DNA from 2 places in the Streptomyces sp. NPDC050704 genome. Region 1 is predicted to be linked to the other one. Evidence: riboswitches for the same ligand, from Rfam matches in the RefSeq annotation. Region 1 holds a riboswitch; the other holds the start of a gene.
What was found. Region 1 has a riboswitch for cyclic di-AMP ahead of AB0I18_RS31210 (LysM peptidoglycan-binding domain-containing M23 family metallopeptidase). Riboswitches for the same ligand answer to the same signal wherever they lie in the genome.

Region 1 (5,916 bases):
GCCGTGGCGGGCCGCCGCGCTCGCCCCTTGGGCGGGGGCGAGTGCCACGAGGGCGGCACCGGCCGCCAGGGCTCCGAATGCTCTGCGTGTGGTCGTCATGAAGCGGCTCCTCCGAAGACCCATAGAAAGCGCTTGCGGAGATCACTCTGTCCCCACTGCCCCGCTCCTGTCGAGACCTCGCGCCGCCACGCCACACGCCCGCAATACGTCGATCGCGGTTCAGCTCGGCCGCCCGCGGCACGCCCGCGTCCCGATCGTTCCCGCGAACGCCGGAGGCCGGACCCCGGGGATCGTGGGGTCCGGCCTTCGGAGACGAGCCGGTTGGTCCGGCCCGCGCGTGGCGAGCGGGGCGTCAGACGGAGACGCCCTTCGAGCGGAGGTACGCCATCGGGTCCACGTCCGAGCCGTAGTCCGGCGTGGTGCGGATCTCGAAGTGCAGGTGCGGTCCCGTGACGTTGCCGGTCGCGCCCGAGAGGCCGACCTGCTGGCCCCCGGTCACGGTCTGCCCGGCCGACACGGAGAGGGAGGACAGGTGGGCGTACTGGGCGTAGAAGCCGTCGTTGAGCTTGATGACGACCTGGTTGCCGTACGCACCGCCCCAGCCGGCCGAGACGACCGTGCCGGCGCCCACGGACTTGAGCGAGGTGCCGGTCGGGACGGAGAAGTCGACACCGGTGTGGTAGCCGCTGGACCACATGCTGCCGGACATCTTGTACGGGGTCCCGACGGACGCACCCGCGACCGGCAGGGCGAACCCGGAGGCACTGGCGGTGTCCGCGGCCTTGGTGGTCGTGGTCGGCTTCTTCGCGGACGGCTGGGGGGCCTTGGCAGAGCCGGAGCCGGAATCGGCACGGGAACCGGAGCTGGTGTCAGCCGCGGCCTTCCCGCCGATCGTCAGCTTCAGGCCCGGGTGGATGAGTCCCGGGTCGCCGCCGATCGTCGTGCGGTTGTCCTCGTACAGCTTCTTCCAGCCGCCGTTGACATCCTGCTCGTCGGCGATCTTCGAGAGGTAGTCACCCGCCCGGACCGCATACGTCTTGGTCGTCGCCTTCTTCTCGGCGGCCTTCTTCTCGGCGGCGATCGGCGCGGCTTCGGCGGCCTTGTCCGAAACAGTGGACCGGCTCAGGACATTCGAGGTATTCGCAACGGAGTCGGCGGCGGACTGCGAAGTCGCGGCGTTCGCACCGGTCGCCCCCAGCAGCGGCAGGGCGAGTGCGGCGCCACCGGTTCCGGCGACGGCGATGGAGCGGGTGAAACGCTGGGACTTGGGACGGCGGTGCTTACCCTTCGCGGGCATGACGAATTTCCTCTCCGGCGCCTGCGGGGTGAGCTGTCGGGTGCGAGCTGGAGATGCCCGGCCGCGCTTTCGCACGGCTTAACCCCTAGCCGTTCCGGAGACCGGAACAGGCGTCTTACCTGTGGGTCCCCCGCTCCTGCCGTTTCGGGTGGGTGAGCGGATTCCGGGCGGCGGCAGGATTGGGCGTCCGTCCGGATTGGTGGCGAACGTAAGCGACCCGTGGAGGCAGGGACAACCTTTGGTGTTTCCTGTGCGCACCGTTCTCTTGATCCATGCCCGAAATGTCAGTCACCCTGCGTAAATGGCAGATCGCGACCATTTCTTAAATCCCTGGAAACACGGGTGAATTACGTGAACATGGCGACAGCGGACCGTCATCAATATGACGCTGCTCACGCGCCGCAACCCCAGGAGCCTTCGTTCCAGAGCGAGTTGGAACGAAGGCTCCAATAAGGACACAACAGTCACATACGGCGCAGGCGGATGACTACCGCATCAAGGTCCCCGCGCAGCCCGGTCCGCAGCCCGTGATGCAACAGCACCGAACCCCGGTGGACTTCACCCGTTTCGAGGCATTCGTACTCCGCCGCCGGGTCGAGGCCCCGCAGTCGCACCGGCGCGACCGGCTCACCGTAGTGCTGGGCCTGGAGCCAGGCGAGGACGACGGCCTCGCCGCCGAGGACGTACTGCACGGCGCTGAGCCCGCCCTCGGGCGCCCGCAGCCGGTGGAGGTCACCGCGCTGCACGACGGGCCGGATCTCCTTGTAGAGCTCCACCCACGTCCGTGCCTCGGCCAGCTCCTCGTCGCTCCACTCGGTCAGGTCGCCGCCCACCCCGAGCACTCCGGCCATCGCACTCACGAAGCGGAAGCGCAGCGAGCTGACGCGCCCGTTGAGCTGGACGTTGGGACTGTCGGTGACCCAGGCGGCCATGACCCGGGCCGGGTGCACCTGGCTGAAACCGTACTGGATGGCGAGCCGGTCGAGCGGGTCGGTGTTGTCGGAGGTCCACACCTGGTCCGTACGCGCCATGACGCCGAGGTCGATCCGGCCGCCACCGCCCGAGCAGGACTCGAAGGCCACTCCAGGATGGGCCGCCCGCAGCCGGTCCAACAGGCCGTACAAGGCGTCCACGTGGTCAACCCAGAGCTTCTGCGGGTACGGCTCGCCCGGCCATCCGGCGTCCGTGAAGCAGCGGTTGAAGTCCCACTTCACGTAGTCGATGGGTGCACTGGAGAGCAGCGTGTCGAGCTGCTTCCACAGGTACTCCTGGACATCTTCGCGAGCGAGGTTCAGGACGAGCTGATTGCGCAGCTCCGTCCTCTTTCGTCCCGGCTGGAACTGCACCCAGTCGGGATGCGCGCGGTACAGCTCGCTGTCCGGGTTGACCATCTCGGGCTCGACCCAGATGCCGAACCGCATCCCCAGGGCGTGTACGTCGTCGGCGAGCGGCTTGAGCCCGGCCGGGAAGCGGTCCGGGTTGGGCGTCCAGTCGCCTAGTCCGGCCCGGTCGCTGGTCCGCGCCCCGAACCAGCCGTCGTCGACGACGAACAGCTCCACTCCCATCGCGGCGGCCCGCCGCGCGAGCGCCCGCTGCTGCTCCTCGGAGATGTCGAACTCGGTGGCCTCCCAGGAGTTGTAGAGCACGGGCCGGTCCTGGTCGGCGTCCGGGATCACGTACGCGCGCTGGTACGCGTGCCAGGCTCGGCTCGCCCCGCCGAAGCCGCCGTCGCTCCACAGTCCCGCGAAGACGGGCGTGACGAAGCTCTCCCCCGGCTCCAGCCGCAGCAGCCCCGAGTCGTCGTATCCGGCCCCGCCGGTGATCTGCACGCGCGCGTCCGGGAGGTGGGCCACGGCGATGCGCCAGGACCCGGACCAGGCGAGGGCGCAGCCGTAGACCTCGCCGTGCTCCTCGGTCGCCGCGCCCTCGACGTCCAGCGCGACCCACGGCAGGTGCTGGTGCCCGGTGTGACCGCGCCTGCTGCCGATGAGCTTCTCACCGTAGGTGAGGTCGGAGCGCACGAGCCGGGACTCCGCCGCCCACCGCCCGTGCAGCTGGGAGAGCCGCCAGTTGTCGCGGTGCGGCAGCGTCCAGGTCGCGGAGTCGGCGCGCAGGACCTCCAGGGCGGGCCCTTCGTTGGAGAGCGTCACCCACCGCTCGACGACATCGCTCGCGGCCCGCATCCGGTAGTGCAGCGTGATGCCGAGCCCGGAGTCGGAGAACCGCAGCCGCAGCTCGTCGCCCTCGGCCTCGTACGCCTCGAAGCGCCACTCCGTGCCGCGCCGCTCCTCCGTACGGACGGACAGCGCGGGCCGCACGAAACGCGGGCCGCCCTCGACGGGGTACTCCTCGTGGCCGTCGAGCGGCGACTCGAAGGGCCAGTACTCCGGCCCGGGGCGCGCCGCGAGTGCCTCGGCGTCGGCAAGGGCGATCCTCGGACCCCAGTGCAGATGCAGCAGCTCGTCGTCCGCGCCGAGCCGCAGGGCGTAACTACTCGTGGGTCCCGAAAGAAGCCACGTACGACCGTCTGCGCCGATCTCCACCATCAAGCCCTCACATATCCGAACAGGCACGCTCAAGTACGAACACCATCATGACCTACGTCCCTCGTGGGCACCGCCTGTGGACAACTCAATGGCCTACGAACCCATGTCGTATCGTCGAGAGCGCACCTCGCCGACGAGCCGCGTCGGCGGTCGAACTGGAGGAGCCCCGTGACGCAGCAGGTCCCGTCGACCGAGCCCGAACTGGCTGGAGTGCGCAACTTCCGAGATGTGGGCGGCCTGCCGACGGTGGACGGCCGACGGGTGGCGTACGGGCGGCTGTTCCGCAGCGGCCACCTCGCGCACGCGACGGAGGAGGACGCCGCGTTCCTCACCTCCCTCGGTCTGCACACGATCTTCGACTTCCGCAATGCCGCGGACCAGAAGCTGGAGGGGCCCGACGTCGAGCTGCCGGGCGTGCGGAACGTGAATCTGCCGCTGACCGACCCGGCGCACGGCGCCGAGTTCTGGACCATGGTCCGCGACGGCGACCTGGACCAGTTGCGCTCGATCCTCGCGAACGGCAAGGGCGCCGACCGGATGATCACTTCCTACCGCTCGATCATCAAGGAGCGCACCGCCGAGCACTCCCAGGTGCTGCACTCGCTGGCCGAGGACAGTGCCCCGGCGCTGATGCACTGTGCCGCGGGCAAGGACCGCGCCGGCCTCTCCATAGCCGTGACGCTCCTCGCCCTCGGCGTCGAGCGCGAGGCCATCGAGGCGGACTACCTGGAGTCGAACGCGGCGCACCGCCGCTACAAGGTCCACCGCAGCAGCTCCTCGGCCGCCGCGTACTCGCCGGAGGTGATGGAGCTGCTCAGCCCGCTCTTCGACGCGCGCGCCGAGTACCTGGCGGCGGCCTTCGACACGATCGAGGAGACCTGGGGCGGCGTCGACGCGTACCTGGAGCAGGCCCTCGGTGTGACCGCCGAGACCCGGGAGCGGCTGCGGGAGCGCTTCCTGGACTGACCGGGCCGGCACCCGAGGCCCGCCTACTGCCCCTGGGCTCCGAGCGAGAACAACAGGTAGACGAAGGCCGCGAAGATGTGTCCGACGGCCACATAGACGATGAGCCGTACCCACAGGCCGCGCGGGAACTTCTCTTCCATGTCTCTCATGGGGTCCCTCCGGGGGTCGGGCCGAGGCACAGCGCGGCCGTGGGGCTCTGCAGCAGGGTGTGTACGAAGAGGAGCTCGGCCCCGGCCCGGTCCGCGGCGGCGATCCGGTGCGGGGTCAATGAGTCGAAGTGCGCGCTGTCACCGGGTGCTAGGACGTGTGCGGTGTCCCCGAGGCGCAGTCGCAGCCGCCCCTCAAGGACGTACAGCCACTCCTCCCCGGGGTGGACCCGCACAATGTCGCCCTGCGCGCCGTACGGCACGTGCACGCGCAGGGACTGCATGCCACGCCCTGCCGCGCCGGCCTGCCAGTACGTCCAGCCGCCGGCCTGCGTGGGCTCCATGTCGGCGGCGCGTACGACGGCGTCCCGGTCGGCGACGGTCTCGCCGAGCAGCTCCGAGACCGTCGTGCCGTAGATCCGGGCCAGCGCGAGCAGCATCGGCAGCGACGGCTGGCGCTGCCCGGTCTCCAGGCGGGAGAGGTGCGCGGCCGAGAGCCCGGCGGCGCCGGCCGCGGCCTCCAGGGTGAGGGAGGCACGGCGGCGCAGGGCGCGCAGTTGGGGTGCGACCGCGGGCAGCGCGTCGACCACCCCGGGCTCGGAAGGGCTCGTACCCCCTGAAGGGCTCGTACCCTTGGAAGGGTTCATGCCTTCGATTCAGCCAGAGGTTTGCCTGAGCGGCAAACTTCTTGCCTCTCAGGCAAAAACTCCCTGGCCCCCGGTATCCCGGTGCCTCTGGTCTCCGGTCTCCGGTGACGTCAGCGGTTGGCCACCGCCTGCTTCACCAGCGTCTTGCCGAAGTCCCACATCAGCCCGCTCCCGCTGTGCGCGTCGTCCATCACGGCGGTGAAGGCGTCCACGAACCGGTCCACGTCCCGCTCGCCGATGATCAGCGGCGGGATCAGCTTGATCACCTCCAGATGATCACCGGAGACCTGGGTGAGGATCCGGTGCCGCTGCAA
Region 2 (5,916 bases), on a different contig from region 1:
GTCGGCGATGGTGACGTCCTCGGTCTCGCCGGAGCGGTGGGACATCATGCACTTGAAGCCGTTGCGCTGGGCCATCTCGACGGCGTCCAGCGTCTCGGTCAGCGAGCCGATCTGGTTCACCTTGACGAGCAGGGCGTTCGCGGAGCCCTCCTCGATGCCGCGGGCGAGGCGCTCCGGGTTGGTGACGAAGAGGTCGTCGCCGACGATCTGGACCTTGTCGCCGAGCTTCTCGGTGATGACGTTCCAGCCGGCCCAGTCGTCCTCGTACAGCGGGTCCTCGATGGAGACGAGCGGGTACGAGGCCACGAGCTCCTCGTAGTACTCGGTCATCTCGGCGGCCGAGCGCTCCTTGCCCTCGAACTGGTACTTGCCGTCCTTGTAGAACTCGGAGGCGGCGACGTCGAGGGCGAGGGCGATCTGCTGGCCGGGAACGTAACCGGCCTCCTTGATCGCTTCGAGGATGAGGTCGAGCGCGGCGCGGTTCGACTCCAGGTTCGGCGCGAAGCCGCCCTCGTCGCCGAGGCCGGTGGACAGGCCCTTGGTCTTCAGCACCTTCTTGAGGGTGTGGTAGACCTCGGCGCCCCAGCGCAGCGCCTCGGAGAAGGACTCCGCGCCGATCGGGGCGATCATGAACTCCTGGATGTCGACGTTGGAGTCGGCGTGCGACCCACCGTTGAGGATGTTCATCATCGGGACCGGCAGCAGGTGCGCGTTCGGGCCGCCCAGGTAGCGGAACAGCGGCAGGTCGCTGGCCTCGGAGGCGGCGTGCGCGACGGCGAGGGAGACGCCGAGGATGGCGTTGGCGCCCAGCGAGCCCTTGTTGTCCGTGGCGTCCAGGTCGATCATCGCCTGGTCGATCAGCCGCTGCTCGGTGGCGTCGTAGCCGACGAGCTCCGGGCCGATCTGCTCGATGACGGCGAGGACGGCCTTCTCGACACCCTTGCCGAGGTAGCGGTTGGCGTCTCCGTCACGGAGCTCAACAGCCTCGAAGGCACCGGTGGAGGCGCCGGACGGAACGGCGGCACGACCCGTGCTGCCGTCGTCGAGGCCGACCTCGACCTCGACCGTGGGGTTGCCTCGGGAGTCCAGGATTTCCCGGGCTACGACGACGTCGATGGACGGCACGAGCATCTCCTTATGGGATGTGACGCGGGATACGCCGGGCCGCGGGGGCCCGGTTGTTTACAGAGCGGTGATGACTCCGCGACATGAGCCTAACCGCCCCGGGGGGATTGGCCGGCCTCCCGGCCACCCCGTGGACGGAACTGAGGGTAAACATTGTTCCTTCTGGGAACAAAAAGCCCCGCTCCGGTGCGTACGGGGGAACACGCACCGGAGCGGGGAGCCCGTTGGGGGACGGGGGGTGGCCCTCACGTGGCCTCCACTATGGAGACCACGGATGGGGATGGGCCGTGGTTCAGCTGTGAGCCTGTTGTCAGTTCTGCCGGCTCTGTCAGCTGAGGTGCAGCTGCTGGCCCGGGAAGATGAAGTCGGCGTCGTCGACGATGTCGTCGTTCAGCTTGAACAGCTTCTGCCAGCCGCCCTTGACGTTCTCCTTGGCGGCGATCTCGCTGAGGGTGTCGCCCTTGACGACCTTGTACTCGCCGTCGCCCTTCTTGACCTTCTTGCCGGTCGGGGTCTTGACGGTCTTCTGCTTCGCGGCCGGACGCTCCTGGGAGCGCGAGGAACGCTCCTCCGAGGACTGCGTGTTCTGCTGCGGCTGCGACTGCGTGGAGCTCTGACCGGAGCCCGAGTTCGAGGAACCGGAGCCGGAGGAGGCCGCGCCACCGTTGTACGAGGCGCCGGACAGGCCCACGCCACAGCTCGGCCAGGCACCCTTGCCCTGGCCCGCGAGGACCTTCTCGGCGATGGCTATCTGCTGGGACTTGGAGGCCTGGTTGGCCGTGGAGGCGTACTGCGTGCCGCCGTACGCGGCCCAGGTGGAGGCTGAGAACTGCAGGCCGCCGTAGTAGCCGTTGCCGGTATTGATGGACCAGTTGCCGCCGGACTCGCACTGGGCGACGGTGTCCCACTCGGAGGCGGTGGCGGCGGAGGCTCCCGTGGCGCCCATCAGCGGGACGGCCACAGCGGCGGTGGTGACACCGGCGAGCGTGGCGATACGGGTGGCCTTGGACGGGCGGCGGTGCTTGCCCTTGCCGGAAAGCAGCATGAAGTGATCCCCTCACCGACGCCTGCGAGGTGAGCTGTCGGGTTCGGGCCGAGTGAGTTGCCCGGCCGCGTGACGTTGTCACGCGGCTTAACCCCAAGCCGTACCTGGCCTCAACGACCGGGTCCGGCACTTACCTTGGGTCCCCCGCTCCTGCCTACGGCGCTTTACGCGACGACTGTTCCCGTACGGCCGTTGGCAGGATTCGGCGTGCGACCGTCGGGGCTCACCAGTGGCGAGCGGTCACGACCGTAGACACGCGATCCGCCGAATTTCAAAGACGATCAGGGTCCTTGAGATCCATCTCTCATTTTCACCAAACGGGACATTCGCCGCGAACTACCGCTGCTTTTCGCCCGATTCGGCGGCTTGGTCGCCGATGACCCGTCCGTCACTCGCTGTCGAGTTCGAGGCTCTGACCGGGAACGATGAGATCCGGATCGGCGCCGACGGACGCCTTGTTCGCGGCGTAGAGCTCGCGCCATCCGCCGTTGACCCCAAGGGAGTCGGCGATCTCCCAGAGACTGTCTCCGGCACGGACGATGTACGAGCCGTCGGCGGCTTCACGCGAGGCGCTGTCATCGCGCGAGGCATGCCGGCCGGACGAGTCGTCCGTACGGGATCCGGTGGCGTTCTCGTCGGCGCTGCCGCCGCGGTGACGGCCGGAGGTCGCGCCGTCGTCCGCGCCGCTGTCGGCCCCCGTGTCCGTGCCGGTCGAAGCGTCGCCGTTCTGGGCCGACTTGTCCGAGTCGTCACTCTTCGCCGTGCCTGTCGCGTCGGTCGTGCCCGTCGCGTCGCCTGTGGAAGAGCTGTCCGAAGACTGTGAGTCGCCACTGGTGTCGCTGTCGGGTGCACTCGTGGCGTCGCCACCGGTGGACGAGTCGGACTTGTCCGGCTCACCCGATCCAGCCGAGTCGCCTGACTTCGTGTCATTTCCGCCGGTTTCACCCGATGTCGTGCCCGAGTCGGTCGACGGGGAGGCGGAGTCGTCCAGGACACCCGTGTCGACATCGGCCGACTCGGAGTCCTGCGACAGGCCCGCGACGAGACTGCAGGTCGCCCAGGCGCTCGTACCCTTGCCCGCGAGGACCTTCTCGGCGACGGCTATCTGCTGCGAACGGCTGGCCTGGTCGGCACTCGGCGCGTAGTCCAGGCCGCCGAACTGCTCCCAGGTCTCCTGGGTCATCTGGAGTCCGCCGTAGTACCCGTTGCCGGAGTTGGCGCTCCACGAGCCGCCGCTCTCGCAGTCCGCGACCGCGTCCCAGGTCGTACCGCTGGCGGCGCTCGCGCCGGTCGCGCCGAGCAGGGGGATGGCGATGGCCGATCCGGTCACACCCGCCGCGACGAGAAGAGCCGGAGCCTGACGGGGGCGACGGTGACGACCGTTCCCGGAGAGCATGCGGTTGCCTTTCGCGTGACAGCAAGGGATTCGACACAGCGGGGAACCGGGCGCAGCAGGGGACTGCGCACAACGGAGAACCGCGCTTGTGACTCCTGCGGCTGATGGGACCGGCCGCATTGGTGGGGAAGGTATAGGCATTCGAACTCTTGTCACAAGTCGATGCAGGGGAGATCACGTGAAAGTCACAAAGTTGAGGGACCGTCAGTTCTGACCTGCGGTGACGCGCACTGACCGGCCGTAGCGAAACGCCCCCGCAACGTGCGCGGCCCGCGCGTGACGTGTGTTTCACGTCACCCCAAATCGGCCGAATTCACCGCGAGTTGCGGGTCTCGGCAGGGCTCCCCGGTACCGTCACCCCGTGAACGCCCCACAGATCGAACCGGAACTCTTCACCTGGGAGTTCGCCACCGACCCGTACCCCGCCTACGCGTGGCTCCGCGAGCATGCGCCCGTGCACCGCACCACGCTCCCCAGCGGCGTCGAGGCGTGGCTCGTGACCCGGTACGCGGACGCCAAGCAGGCACTCGCCGACCCGCGACTCTCCAAGAATCCCGTGCACCACTCCAAGGACGCCCACGGCAAGAGCAAGACGGGCATCCCCGGTGAGCGCGGCGCCAACCTCATGACCCATCTGCTCAACATCGACCCGCCGGACCACACCCGGCTGCGCCGGCTCGTCTCGAAGGCGTTCACACCCCGTCGCGTGGCCGAGTTCGCGCCCCGCGTCCAGGAACTGACCGACCAGCTCATCGACCGCTTCGCGCACACCGGAAGCGCCGACCTCATCCACGAGTTCGCGTTCCCCCTCCCCATCTACGCCATCTGCGACCTGCTCGGCGTCCCCAGCGAGGACCAGGACGACTTCCGGGACTGGGCGGGGATGATGATCCGGCACGGCGGCGGGCCGCGCGGCGGAGTCGCCCGGTCCGTGAAGAAGATGCGGGGCTACCTCGCCGAACTGATCCACCGCAAACGGGAGGCGCTCCCGGACCACCCCGGCCCCGGCGAGGACCTCATCTCCGGGCTCATCCGCGCCTCCGACCACGGCGAGCACCTCACCGAGAACGAAGCCGCGGCCATGTGCTTCGTACTGCTCTTCGCCGGTTTCGAGACGACCATCAATCTCATCGGCAACGGCACGTACGCACTGCTCCGCAATCCGAAGCAGCGGGCGCAGCTGCAGAGTTCGATCGAGCGGGGCGAACACGAACTGCTCGACACCGGTATCGAAGAGCTTCTCCGTTACGACGGCCCGGTCGAGCTGGCCACCTGGCGCTACGCGACCGAGCCTCTCCAGGTCGGCGGACAGGGCATCGCCTCCGGTGACCCCGTCCTCGTGGTGCTCGCCGCCGCCGACCGTGATCCCGCCCGTTTCGACGAGCCGGACACCCTCGACCTGTCCCGCCGGGACAACCAGCACCTCGGCTACGGACACGGCATCCACTACTGCCTCGGCGCCCCGCTCGCCCGTCTCGAAGGCCGCACCGCGCTGGCCACCCTGCTGCGCCGACTGCCCGATCTCCAACTCGCCGCCGATCCCGCGGACCTGCGCTGGCGGGGCGGCCTGATCATGCGCGGGCTGCGGAACCTCCCGGTGGAGTTCACGGCCACCTGACAGGTGAGGGCGAGCTGATCAGAGGTCGCCTCATGTCGCCTCATCTTGATCATCGCCCGAGGCGGGATGCTTCCCGCTGCCGCAGCGCCGCCCGCGCCCGACTGACCCAACTGGCTAGCTCTCGCTCGCCCTTATCGCGTCCCGGTACGCCCGCGCCGCCGCCCGCAGCGCCGCTTCCGGGTCCACGCCCTCCGCCTCGGCGCGTACGGCCATCGCCAGCAGTTCGTAACCGACGCCCTCGCCCTGCGGCGGCGGTACCTCAAGGCCCGCCGTGCGCGCCCGGGATGCCAGCTTGGCGGCGAGCGCGAGGCCGGGCTGGCCGAGGGGGACGCCTTCCGTCACGGACGTCCGCTGCTTCTCCACGGCCTTGGTTCGCAGCCAGTGCTCCTTGACCTCCTCGGGCGTCGAGGCGGTCTCGTCCCCGAAGACGTGCGGGTGGCGGTGGATCAGCTTGGTGACGATGCCGCCGGCCACGTCGTCGATCGAGAAGGGCTCGTCTTCATCCTCTTCGGCGATCCGGGCGTGGAAGACGACCTGGAGCAGCACGTCGCCGAGTTCCTCGCGCAGCTCGTGCCGGTCGCCCTCCTCGATCGCCTCGACCAGTTCGTACGCCTCCTCGATGCCGTACTTCGCCAGGCCCTTGTGGGTCTGCTGGGACGACCAGGGGCATTCGGCGCGGATGCGGTCCATGACCTGGACGAGGTCGAGGAGGCGGGCGCCTGGGAGGTCGTA

Region 2: another riboswitch for cyclic di-AMP. It lies ahead of AB0I18_RS17400 (transglycosylase family protein); the one in region 1 lies ahead of AB0I18_RS31210 (LysM peptidoglycan-binding domain-containing M23 family metallopeptidase).

Annotation. Positions count from the first base shown of each region.
Region 1 covers NZ_JBFAHW010000062.1:28,177-34,092, forward strand. The annotation lists gene AB0I18_RS31205 (DUF6250 domain-containing protein) at 1-99, opposite strand, end outside; gene AB0I18_RS31210 (LysM peptidoglycan-binding domain-containing M23 family metallopeptidase) at 353-1,297, opposite strand; cyclic di-AMP (ydaO/yuaA leader) riboswitch at 1,301-1,466, opposite strand; gene AB0I18_RS31215 (alpha-galactosidase) at 1,762-3,843, opposite strand; gene AB0I18_RS31220 (tyrosine-protein phosphatase) at 4,012-4,809, shown strand; gene AB0I18_RS31225 (DUF6126 family protein) at 4,833-4,958, opposite strand; gene AB0I18_RS31230 (XRE family transcriptional regulator) at 4,955-5,602, opposite strand; gene AB0I18_RS31235 (aspartate aminotransferase family protein) at 5,713-5,916, opposite strand, start outside.
Region 2 covers NZ_JBFAHW010000025.1:92,121-98,036, forward strand. The annotation lists gene eno (phosphopyruvate hydratase) at 1-1,131, opposite strand, end outside; gene AB0I18_RS17400 (transglycosylase family protein) at 1,454-2,170, opposite strand; cyclic di-AMP (ydaO/yuaA leader) riboswitch at 2,175-2,342, opposite strand; gene AB0I18_RS17405 (transglycosylase family protein) at 2,559-3,566, opposite strand; gene AB0I18_RS17410 (cytochrome P450) at 3,928-5,184, shown strand; gene AB0I18_RS17415 (nucleoside triphosphate pyrophosphohydrolase) at 5,299-5,916, opposite strand, start outside.